2 linked regions of the Hyphomicrobium denitrificans ATCC 51888 genome follow. The main gene of each other region encodes a partner of the protein of the gene in region 2 in a complex. Links are inferred from orthologs where the notes say so. Each region holds a gene or a part of one and is shown on either strand. Other genes may lie near its edges.

Evidence for each region.
Region 1: the proteins of mfd (region 2) and uvrA are in contact, whole or in part, in a crystal structure (PDB 4DFC), measured with the Escherichia coli proteins. The link is inferred for Hyphomicrobium denitrificans ATCC 51888 from one-to-one orthologs.

The regions. Positions count from the first base shown.
Region 1 is NC_014313.1:2,244,648-2,249,482, forward strand. What follows is about bases 492-4,206. They hold uvrA (excinuclease ABC subunit UvrA), read left to right. Parts: upstream 492-874; coding sequence 875-4,006; downstream 4,007-4,206. Outside these bases: HDEN_RS10805 (VOC family protein), read left to right, coding at 4,404-4,835. UniProt on the Escherichia coli protein: The UvrABC repair system catalyzes the recognition and processing of DNA lesions. UvrA is an ATPase and a DNA-binding protein. A damage recognition complex composed of 2 UvrA and 2 UvrB subunits scans DNA for abnormalities.
Region 2 is NC_014313.1:1,685,539-1,690,648, forward strand. The notes cover bases 752-4,741. They hold mfd (transcription-repair coupling factor), read left to right. Parts: upstream 752-1,055; coding sequence 1,056-4,541; downstream 4,542-4,741. Other genes in these bases: HDEN_RS08115 (FAD assembly factor SdhE), read left to right, coding at 774-1,046; HDEN_RS08125 (class I adenylate-forming enzyme family protein), read right to left, coding at 4,538-4,741. Also shown: ATP-dependent DNA helicase RecG, read right to left, coding at 1-541; more of HDEN_RS08125, read right to left, coding at 4,742-5,110. UniProt on the Escherichia coli protein: Couples transcription and DNA repair by recognizing RNA polymerase (RNAP) stalled at DNA lesions. Mediates ATP-dependent release of RNAP and its truncated transcript from the DNA, and recruitment of nucleotide excision repair machinery to the damaged site.

The DNA of each region.
Region 1 (4,835 bases), 560 kb from region 2 along the record:
GGGCAGCGCGTGGAGGTAGTCGTCCGGTGCGACGGAAGGAGTCGCGGTCGTTCCAACGCATAACGCCTGGCGCGTTCCCCCACCCCTAACCCCTCCCCGCAAGGGGGAGGGGAATTAGCGACGGTTCGCTCTGCCTTGTTGCGTGGCGAAACGGATGCAACCGGCGGTGCCTCAAGCTGCCCCTCACCCTAACCCTATCCCCGTAAAGGACGGGGAGAGGGAAAAGCTCCGTGCTCTGCACGCGCGAACAGCGTTCGTGACGGTCCATCTATCTTTCCTTGAACTTGGCTCGGCAGCGACGTGTGCCTTCCCCTCAGGGCAGGGGTCGGGGGTGGGGTGAAGGGCTTGGCGGATTGCCGGGGCAAATTTACGTGAGGCTGCCCCTCACCCTAACCCTCTCCCCGTAAAGGACGGGGAGAGGGGATTTGCCTGCGAAGGTCTCCCCACTTCCCCACTTCCCCACTTCCCCACTTCCCCACTTCCCCACTTCCCCACTTCCCCACTTCCCCACTTCCCCACTTCCCCACTTCCCCACTTCCCCACTTCCCCACTTCCCCACTTCCCCACTTCCCCACTTCCCCACTTCCCCACTTCCCCACTTCCCCACTTCCCCACTTCCCCACTTCCCCACTTCCCCACTTCCCCACTTCCCCACTTCCCCACTTCCCGTGAAGGATGGGGAAAGGCGCGGCGTTCCGCGGCTTGGGGGGCGGAAACAGCAGGCGGCCGTGCTTGGCCGTCTCCCAGCAAAGGGATTGCTTTGTGGTGGCCATCGACGCGGGGCCTTGAAAATGGGGCTGTCCGCCATCATTTTTGGTCGCTCGCGTGGGGTCGCATTGCGGCGCCCCCCGCCCTTCGGCTAGACCGTTGCCCCATGAAATCACCGACAAAAAAGCTGGCCGCCCGTCCCGGCTCCGAATTGATGAAGACCATTCACGTGCGCGGCGCGCGTGAGCACAATCTAAAGAACGTCGATCTCGAAATTCCGCGGGACGCGCTGGTCGTGTTCACTGGGCTTTCGGGTTCGGGGAAATCGTCGCTCGCCTTCGACACGATCTACGCCGAGGGCCAGCGCCGCTACGTCGAAAGTCTTTCGGCCTACGCGCGGCAGTTCCTCGAGATGATGCAGAAGCCGGACGTCGATCATATCGACGGTCTGTCGCCCGCCATCTCGATCGAGCAGAAGACGACGTCGAAGAACCCGCGTTCGACGGTCGGCACGGTCACCGAGATTTACGACTACCTGCGTTTGCTGTTCGCGCGCGTCGGCGTTCCCTATTCGCCCGCGACGGGTCTTCCGATCGAAAGCCAGACCGTTTCGCAGATGGTCGATCGCGTGCTCGCGCTGCCCGAAGGCACGCGGCTGCTGCTGCTTTCACCCGTCGTGCGCGGGCGAAAGGGCGAGTATCGCAAGGAAATCGCCGAGTGGCAGAAGAAGGGCTATCAGCGCCTCAAGATCAACGGGACCGTTTACGACATCGGCGACGCCCCGAAGCTCGACAAAAAATACAAGCACGACATCGACGTCGTCGTCGATCGCATCGTCGTGAAGAAGGACTTGGGCACGCGGCTCGCAGATAGCTTCGAGCAGGCGCTGAAGTTGTCCGATGGGCTCGCGATCACGGAGTTTGTTGATAGGCCGCTCAACTCCCCCTCTCCCCGCAAGCGGGGAGAGGGTCAGGGTGAGGGGCAGCAACAGAACGAGAAGCAAGCGGCCGCCCCTCACCCCAACCCTCTCCCCATAAAGGATGGGGAGAGGGAGCAACGCGGCGTTTTGCAAAACAAGAACGAGACGCATGAGCGGATCATGTTCTCGCAGCGGTTTGCGTGTCCGGTGTCGGGCTTCACGATCGACGAGATCGAGCCGCGGCTGTTCTCGTTCAACGCGCCGGCGGGCGCCTGCCCGACGTGCGACGGCCTCGGTTCGGAACTGCGCTTCGAGCCTGATCTCGTCGTTCCGGATTCCACGCTCTCGCTTGAAAAAGGCGCGATCTATCCTTGGGCGAAGACCGGCGTGTCATCGCCCTACTATGAGCAGACGCTCGAAAGCCTCGCCAAGCATTACAAAGTGTCGATGAAGACGCCGTGGGAGCGGCTGCCGAAGCACGTGCAGCTTGCGCTCCTCTACGGCTCGGGCGACGAGGATATCGTCTTCACGTACTGGGACGGCACGCGCAATTATTCGACCGAGAAGCCGTTCGAGGGCGTCATCGGCAACATCACGCGGCGCTTCAAGGAAACGGACAGCGATTGGGTTCGCGAAGAACTTTCGCGCTATCAGGCGGCGCATCCGTGCGACGCGTGCGGCGGCTATCGTCTGAAGCCGCAGGCGCTCGCCGTCAAAATCGGCGGCAAGCACATCGGCGAGGTCGGTGATCTCTCGATCAAGGCTGCAAACGAATGGTTCGCCGACGTTCCGAAGACGTTCACGAAGCAGCAGTCGGAAATCGCGACGCGCATTCTGAAGGAAATCCGCGACCGTTTGAAGTTCCTGAACGACGTCGGCTTGCAATACCTGACGCTATCGCGCTCATCCGGCACGCTGTCGGGCGGCGAATCGCAGCGCATCCGTCTTGCTTCGCAAATCGGCTCGGGCTTGACGGGCGTGCTCTACGTGCTCGACGAGCCGTCGATCGGGTTGCACCAAAAAGACAACGACCGCCTGCTCGGTACCCTCAAGCATCTGCGCGATATCGGCAACACCGTCATCGTCGTCGAGCATGACGAAGATGCGATCATGACGGCCGACCATATCGTCGACATCGGGCCGGGCGCGGGCATTCACGGCGGCCGCGTCATCGCCCAGGGTTCGCCGAGCGACATCATGGAGTCGGCCGAGAGTCTCACCGGCGAATATCTGTCCGGCGTGCGCTACGTGCCGATCCCGAAAAAGCGCCGTGCGCCCGATCCGAAAAAGATGCTGACCGTCACCGGCGCGCGCTCGAACAACCTCAAGGATGTCACGGCGTCGATCCCGGTCGGGCTGCTGACCTGCATCACCGGCGTGTCGGGCGGCGGAAAATCGACGCTGCTGATCGACACGATCTTCAAGGCCGTGGCGCGCAAGCTCAACAATGCGAAGGATCATCCGGGCGAGCACGACAAGATCACCGGCATCGAGAATTTCGACAAGATCATCGACATCGATCAGTCGCCGATCGGGCGCACGCCGCGTTCGAACCCGGCGACGTATACGGGCGCGTTCACGCCGATCCGCGAATGGTTCGCGGGGCTGCCCGAAGCGAAAACGCGCGGCTACGAGCCGGGCCGCTTCTCGTTCAACGTCAAGGGCGGGCGCTGCGAGGTTTGCCAGGGCGACGGCGTCATCAAGATCGAGATGCACTTCCTGCCCGACGTCTACGTGACCTGCGAGGAATGCAAGGGCAAACGCTACAATCGCGAGACGCTCGCCGTCACGTTCAAGGAGAAGTCGATCGCGGACGTGCTCGACATGACGGTCGAGGAAGGCGCAGAATTCTTCAAGGCGGTGCCGTCGATCCGCGACAAGCTCGAAACGCTGGCGCGCGTCGGGCTCGGCTACATCAAGATCGGGCAACAGGCGACGACGCTGTCGGGCGGCGAAGCGCAGCGCATCAAGCTGTCGAAGGAACTGTCGCGGCGTGCGACGGGACGTACGCTGTACATTCTCGACGAGCCGACGACGGGTCTGCATTTCCACGATGTCGCGAAGCTGCTCGAGGTGCTGCACGAGCTTGCGGATGCGGGCAACACCGTCGTCGTCATCGAGCACAATCTCGAAGTCATCAAGACGGCCGACTGGATCGTCGATCTTGGCCCCGAAGGCGGCGACGGCGGCGGCACTATCGTCGCGGCGGGCACGCCCGAGGACATCGTGAAGGTGAAAGAGAGCTACACGGGGCAATATCTGAAACCCGTGCTGGCACGCCGCGCCGCGGCCGGCTCGACGAAGGAGAGTCGCGACGCGCATCAAAAGAGCGAGTCGGAAGGCACAGCCAAAAAGAGCAAGCGGCAAGCGGCGGAGTAATTCCACTCCACTTGCCACCAGTGAGAGAAAGCACGAGGGAATTCGTCATCCTCGGCCGAGCAATGCGAAGGCCGGGGATCCAGCGTAAGACTCGTCGAAGACGCACTATAGAGCCTACGGCGCGCCTTGTGCTGGATCCCCGAACGGCCTCGCAGGCTCGACCGTTCGAGGATGACGGGTCCGGGCAGCCCGCGAAGCAGAGCCTCACCCCGAAAATAAAGTCGTCACGCGTGTCGGAACCGGAGGTGCGCGGCCGTCTTAGTAAGATAACGCGCACGCCATCGCGCACGGCGGCCGGCTCCTCGCAGAGGAGCGCCGGGCGCAAACAAAAAAACGCGCTTTCCGGCCGGCTCGCCGGAGGCGAGTCGGAAAGCGCTTACAAAAAGGGAGAGCACTCATGGCCAAGAACACGATTTGCGTCTGGTACAACAAGGACGCCGAAGAGGCAGCGCGTTTCTACGCCGAGACGTTTCCCGACAGCTCCATCGGCTCCATCCACCGCGCGCCGAGCGACTTCCCGTCAGGCAAGGCGGGCGACGTGATCGTCGTCAACTTCACGGTTATAGGCATCCCGTGCATCGGACTTAACGGAGGCCCGGCGTTCCAGCACAGCGAGGCGTTTTCGTTCCAGATTTCGACCGAGGACCAAGCCGAGACCGACCGCTACTGGAACGCCATCGTCGGCAACGGCGGCCGCGAGAGCGAATGCGGGTGGTGCAAGGACAAGTGGGGCGTCAACTGGCAGATCACGCCGCGCGTGCTGACCGAAGCGCTGGCCATCGGCGGCGACGAAGGCCGCCGCGCGTTCGAAGCCATGATGACGATGCGG
Region 2 (5,110 bases):
CGGCCTGACGCGCGGCCTTGACCATGATCTTGCCCGACAGTCCGGCGGTCAGCGGATAGACCGGCTCGAGCATCGGCAGATCGTCACGTGCTTCCGGCGCAACGATATAATCGGGATGCGCCATCTGCAGGGCTTCGCCGTAACGCTCGATCCGTCCGGATACGAACCGTATCTCACCTTCGGGAAGCTGCTTCTCGATGAACTTTCGTTCGGCGTGGAAGAAGACGAGATCGATGCGCCCTGTGTCGTCCTCGCAGGTAACTTTGTGCGGCGCCTTCCGGTTGCCGCGCGGCGCGGGCTTGTGCTTCAGCACACGTAGCTGCAGCGTGACGATGCTTCCCGGAACGGCCGAGGCAAGCTGAGGTTCGGCGCGCCGGTCGATGATGCCGGTCGGCATATGCCAGAGAAGGTCGATGACGCGCGGTTCGGCGACGCCCGGAGGCAGCGCCAGGCATTTCTTCAAAAGCAGGATGAACCGCGGGCCGATCCCGGAGATCGTCTGCGCCGACGCGAACAGCGGGTTGAGAAACGAGGGACGCATCGTCGACTTCGGCTTGCCATTGAGGAATTTCGCGCCCCGCCGCCGGTTTTGTGGAGAGCACGGCGATCGGAACGAAGGGTCGCGGCAATACGCACCGGCCTTCACGCTAGGCGTCAAGGACGGCGGGCGCTATAGGAACCCTTCGCACGGACGGCACACCGTGGCGGCTGATCGCTTTCCAGTCAAGCCGCGAGGGGCCGCACACCCATTTGCCATGCAACCCGGATTGACGATGGCGGACGATCTCGATGTGCGGCGGCGGCGCGCCTCCTACCGCGCGCATCACCGCGGCACCAAAGAGATGGACCTGCTGGTCGGGCGCTATGCCGATGTCCGCATTCCCGCGTGGTCCGAGGAAGCCGTGCAGCACTTCGAGAGGTTCCTGAACCTTCCCGATCCGCTGTTGCAGGCGTGGATTTTTTCCGGCGAGCCTGAAAGCGGCGAGTTTCAGGATCTGCTGAACGATATTCGCGTTTTTCACCGGCTCGCCGCTGGTACAGACTGATACTTTGCAATGACGGATCAAGTGCAGACCTCGCGGGTGATTTTTTCCGGCGTCCCGGAAGGGTTCGACGGCCGCGTTCTTGCGGACATCACACGCGCCGCCCGTGGTGGCGATCAGCCGGGTCTGCACCTGCACGTCGTGCGCGATGACAGGCGTCTCGAAGAATTGCAGGCGGCCGTCGCGTTCTTCGCGCCCGACATTGCCGTCGTGCCGTTTCCGGCGTGGGATACGGTTCCCTATGACCGCACGAGCCCCAACGCCGAGATCGTGGCGCGCCGTATCACGACGCTCGGACGTCTCGCGATTGGCGGACGCAAGAAGCCAACGCTGGTTCTGACGACCGTCAACGCCATTCTGCAGCGCGTGCCGCCGAGGAGTTTCATCCGGGGTGCGGTCAAGACCATCGCGCCAGGCCAGCGCATCGATCCGGCGGAGCTGATCCGGCGGCTCGAATCTTACGGCTACGACCGCTCGAGCACGGTGATGGAGCCGGGCGAATACGCTCAGCGCGGCGGCATTCTCGATCTCTATCCGCCGGGGCGCAGCAATCCGATCCGCCTCGACTTCTTCGGCGACACGCTCGAAAGCGTCAAAGCATTCGACGCCGAAACGCAGCGCTCGATGAAGCCGGTGCCGAAGTTTTCGCTGATGCCGGTCAGCGAAGTCGCATTCGGGGAAGCGGCGACGGCGCTGTTCCGGACGCGCTACGTCGCGCTGTTTGGCGGCAATACCGGTGACGATCCGCTATACGAGGCCGTCAGCAGCGGGCGGCGCTATCAGGGCCAGGAACACTGGCTGCCGTTTTTCCATCCCGCGCTCGAAACGCTGTTCGACTATCTGCCTGGCGTCGGCATCAGTTTCGATCACATGGCGGACGAAGCCGTGAAGCGCCGCTTCGAGCAAGTGCGCGAGCACTACGAAGCACGTGTGGACTCGCTCGAAGGGCAACGCTTCGGCGCACCGCCGTATAAGCCTGTGCCGCCGGATCAGATGTTCATCGACGGCAAGGACTGGGCGTCGGCGCTCGATGCGCGCACGGTTTCGCGGCTGACGCCGTTCGACGATCCCGGCACGTCGAACGTCTACCAGATGAAAGGCCGCCGCGGCCGGACGTTCGCGGCCGAGCGCGCCGATCCCGACAACAACGTGTTCGACGCCGTCGTCGGTCACATCCGGCGCATTCACGCGGACTCGCGGCGCGTCATTCTCGCGGCTTGGACGACGGGCGCACGCGAGCGGTTGATCACGCTGCTCGCCGATCACGGCCTGAAAGACGCGGAAAAGGTCGAAAGCTTCACCGAGGTTCAGGCGCTGAAGCCCAACGCGACGGCGTTCGCGGTGTTCGGCATCGAGGAAGGCTTCGAGACGCCGGACTTCGCCGTCATCGCCGAACAGGATGTGCTGGGCGATCGCCTCGTGCGCCAGAGGCGGCGCGCGCGCAAGGCGGCCGATGTTCTGACGGAGGCGACGGCGCTGTCGGTCGGCGACCTCGTCGTGCACAGCGATCACGGTATCGGCCGTTTCGCAGGATTGCAGACGATCACCGCGCTCGGCGCACCGCACGATTGTCTCGAACTTCACTACGCGGGCGGCGATAAGCTGTTTCTGCCTGTCGAGAACATCGAGCTTCTGTCGCGCTACGGCGCGGACGAGGGCGATGCGCAGCTCGATCGCCTCGGCGGCGTCGGCTGGCAATCGCGCAAGGCCAAGCTCAAGAAGCGGCTGCGCGAGATTGCCAACGAACTCATCAAGATCGCGGCGCTCAGAGCCTTGCGCGAAGCTCCCGCGCTCGTGCCGCCGACAGGCGCTTACGACGAATTCGTTGCGCGTTTCCCTTACGAGGAAACGGAAGATCAGGCGACGAGCATCGAGTCCGTTCTTGCCGATCTCGCATCCGGCAGACCGATGGACCGGCTCGTCTGCGGCGACGTCGGCTTCGGCAAAACGGAAGTTGCGCTGCGCGCCGCGTTCGTCGGCGCAATGAACGGCTTGCAGGTTGCCGTCGTCGTGCCGACGACGCTTCTGGCGCGTCAGCATTTCAGAACGTTCACGCAACGCTTCCAGGGATTGCCGGTCAAGATCGCGCAGGCGTCGCGCATGGTCGGCGCAAAAGGGCTCGCGGAAGTGAAAGCCGGGCTCAAGTCCGGCGACATCGACATCGTCGTCGGTACGCATGCTCTGCTCGGAAAAACAATCGAGTTCCAGCGGCTCGGCCTGCTGATCATCGACGAAGAGCAGCACTTCGGCGTCAATCACAAAGAGCGTCTCAAGAAGATGCGCGAGGACGTGCACGTGCTGACGCTGTCGGCAACGCCGATCCCGCGTACGCTGCAATTGGCACTGACAGGTGTGCGCGAACTGTCGCTGATCACGACGCCGCCTGTCGACCGCATGGCGGTGCGCACGTTCATTTCGCCGTTCGATCCAGTTATTTTGAAAGAAGCGCTCAGGCGCGAGCGCTTCCGCGGCGGACAAACCTATTACGTCGCGCCGCGCATTTCCGATCTCGACGACATTGCGGAGTTTTTGCGCGAGGCGGTGCCCGATCTCGTGTTCGCGCGTGCGACGGGACAAATGTCGCCGACCGAACTCGAAGACGTGATGACCGCGTTCTACGAAGGCAAATACGACATTCTGCTGTCGACGGCGATCGTCGAGTCCGGTCTCGACGTACCGAACGCCAACACGCTGATCGTGCATCGCGCCGACATGTTCGGCCTGGCGCAGCTTTATCAATTGCGCGGCCGCGTCGGGCGATCGAAGACGCGCGCCTATGCCTACATTACGACTCCGCCGGACAAGAAGCTGACCGAAGGCGCGGAGAAACGGCTCAAGGTTCTGCAGTCGCTCGATACCCTCGGCGCGGGCTTCTCGCTGGCGTCGCACGATCTCGATATTCGCGGCGCGGGCAATCTGCTCGGCGAAGAACAGTCGGGTCACATCCGCGAAGTCGGCTTCGAGCTTTACCAGTCGATGCTGGAAGAAGCGGTCGCCGCGATGAAGGGCGGCGAAATCGAAGCCGATGACAAGTGGAGCCCGGAGATCCAGCTCGGCACGTCGATCATGATCCCGGAGGCTTACGTCACCGATCTACAACTTCGTCTTGGTCTCTACCGGCGTTTGTCGAGTCTCGAAAAGCGCTCCGACATCGATGCGTTCGCCGCCGAGCTTGTCGATCGCTTCGGATCGCTGCCGGACGAAGTCACACATCTGCTCGACGTCATGGAGATCAAGGGCCTTTGCCGCGCTGCCGGCATCGCGAAAGTCGACGCGGGTCCGAAGGGCGGCGTGATCACGCTGCACAAGGGACGCTTCGCAAATCCGGAAGGCCTGATCGCGTTCGTGCAAAATTCGCGCGGGGCGCTTAAAGTGCAGCCCGACCAGCGGCTCGTCTATCGCGCCGATTGGGATTTGCCGGAAGCGCGGCTCAAAGGCGTTCGCGCGCTTATCCAGAAATTCGCAGAGCTTGCGAGCAAGACCAAGCAGGCGGCTTAAGACTTACCATCGACGAGGGACGGCAACGCGAGAGCCTTGCGCTGAACCTTGCCGTTGGGTGTGCGCGGCAGACGTTCGACGAAAACGATCTCGCGCGGAATTTTGTAGGCTGCGAGATTCCTGTTCGCGAAATCCTTGATCGCTGAAGCATCGCGGGGCGCGCCTTCGGCTGCCACGACGAATGCGGCAATGATCGAAACGTCGCTGCGGACGCGCATTTCCGTGCAGGCGACTTCGGCGACGCCCGGGCAGCGTCCGAGCGCCGCTTCGACTTCGAGCGGAGACACACGATAGCCGCCCGCGTTCATCAGTTCGTTGGCGCGGCCGAGGTGCGCAATATATCCCTCGTCATCGATCGAACCGAGATCGCCGCCGGTGAACCATTCGCCGCGCAGGACTTCGGCTTCTTCGTCGGGCCGCTTCCAGTATCCAAGCATGAGACCCGGATCGGAGCGGTGGACGGCGATGAGGCCTTCGCGGTTCGGCGGCAACGGTTCGTCGCTGCCTTCGACGGCAAGGATGGCAACGCGCCGACCGGCTTGCGCCTTGCCGACCGTGCCCGCTTTGTG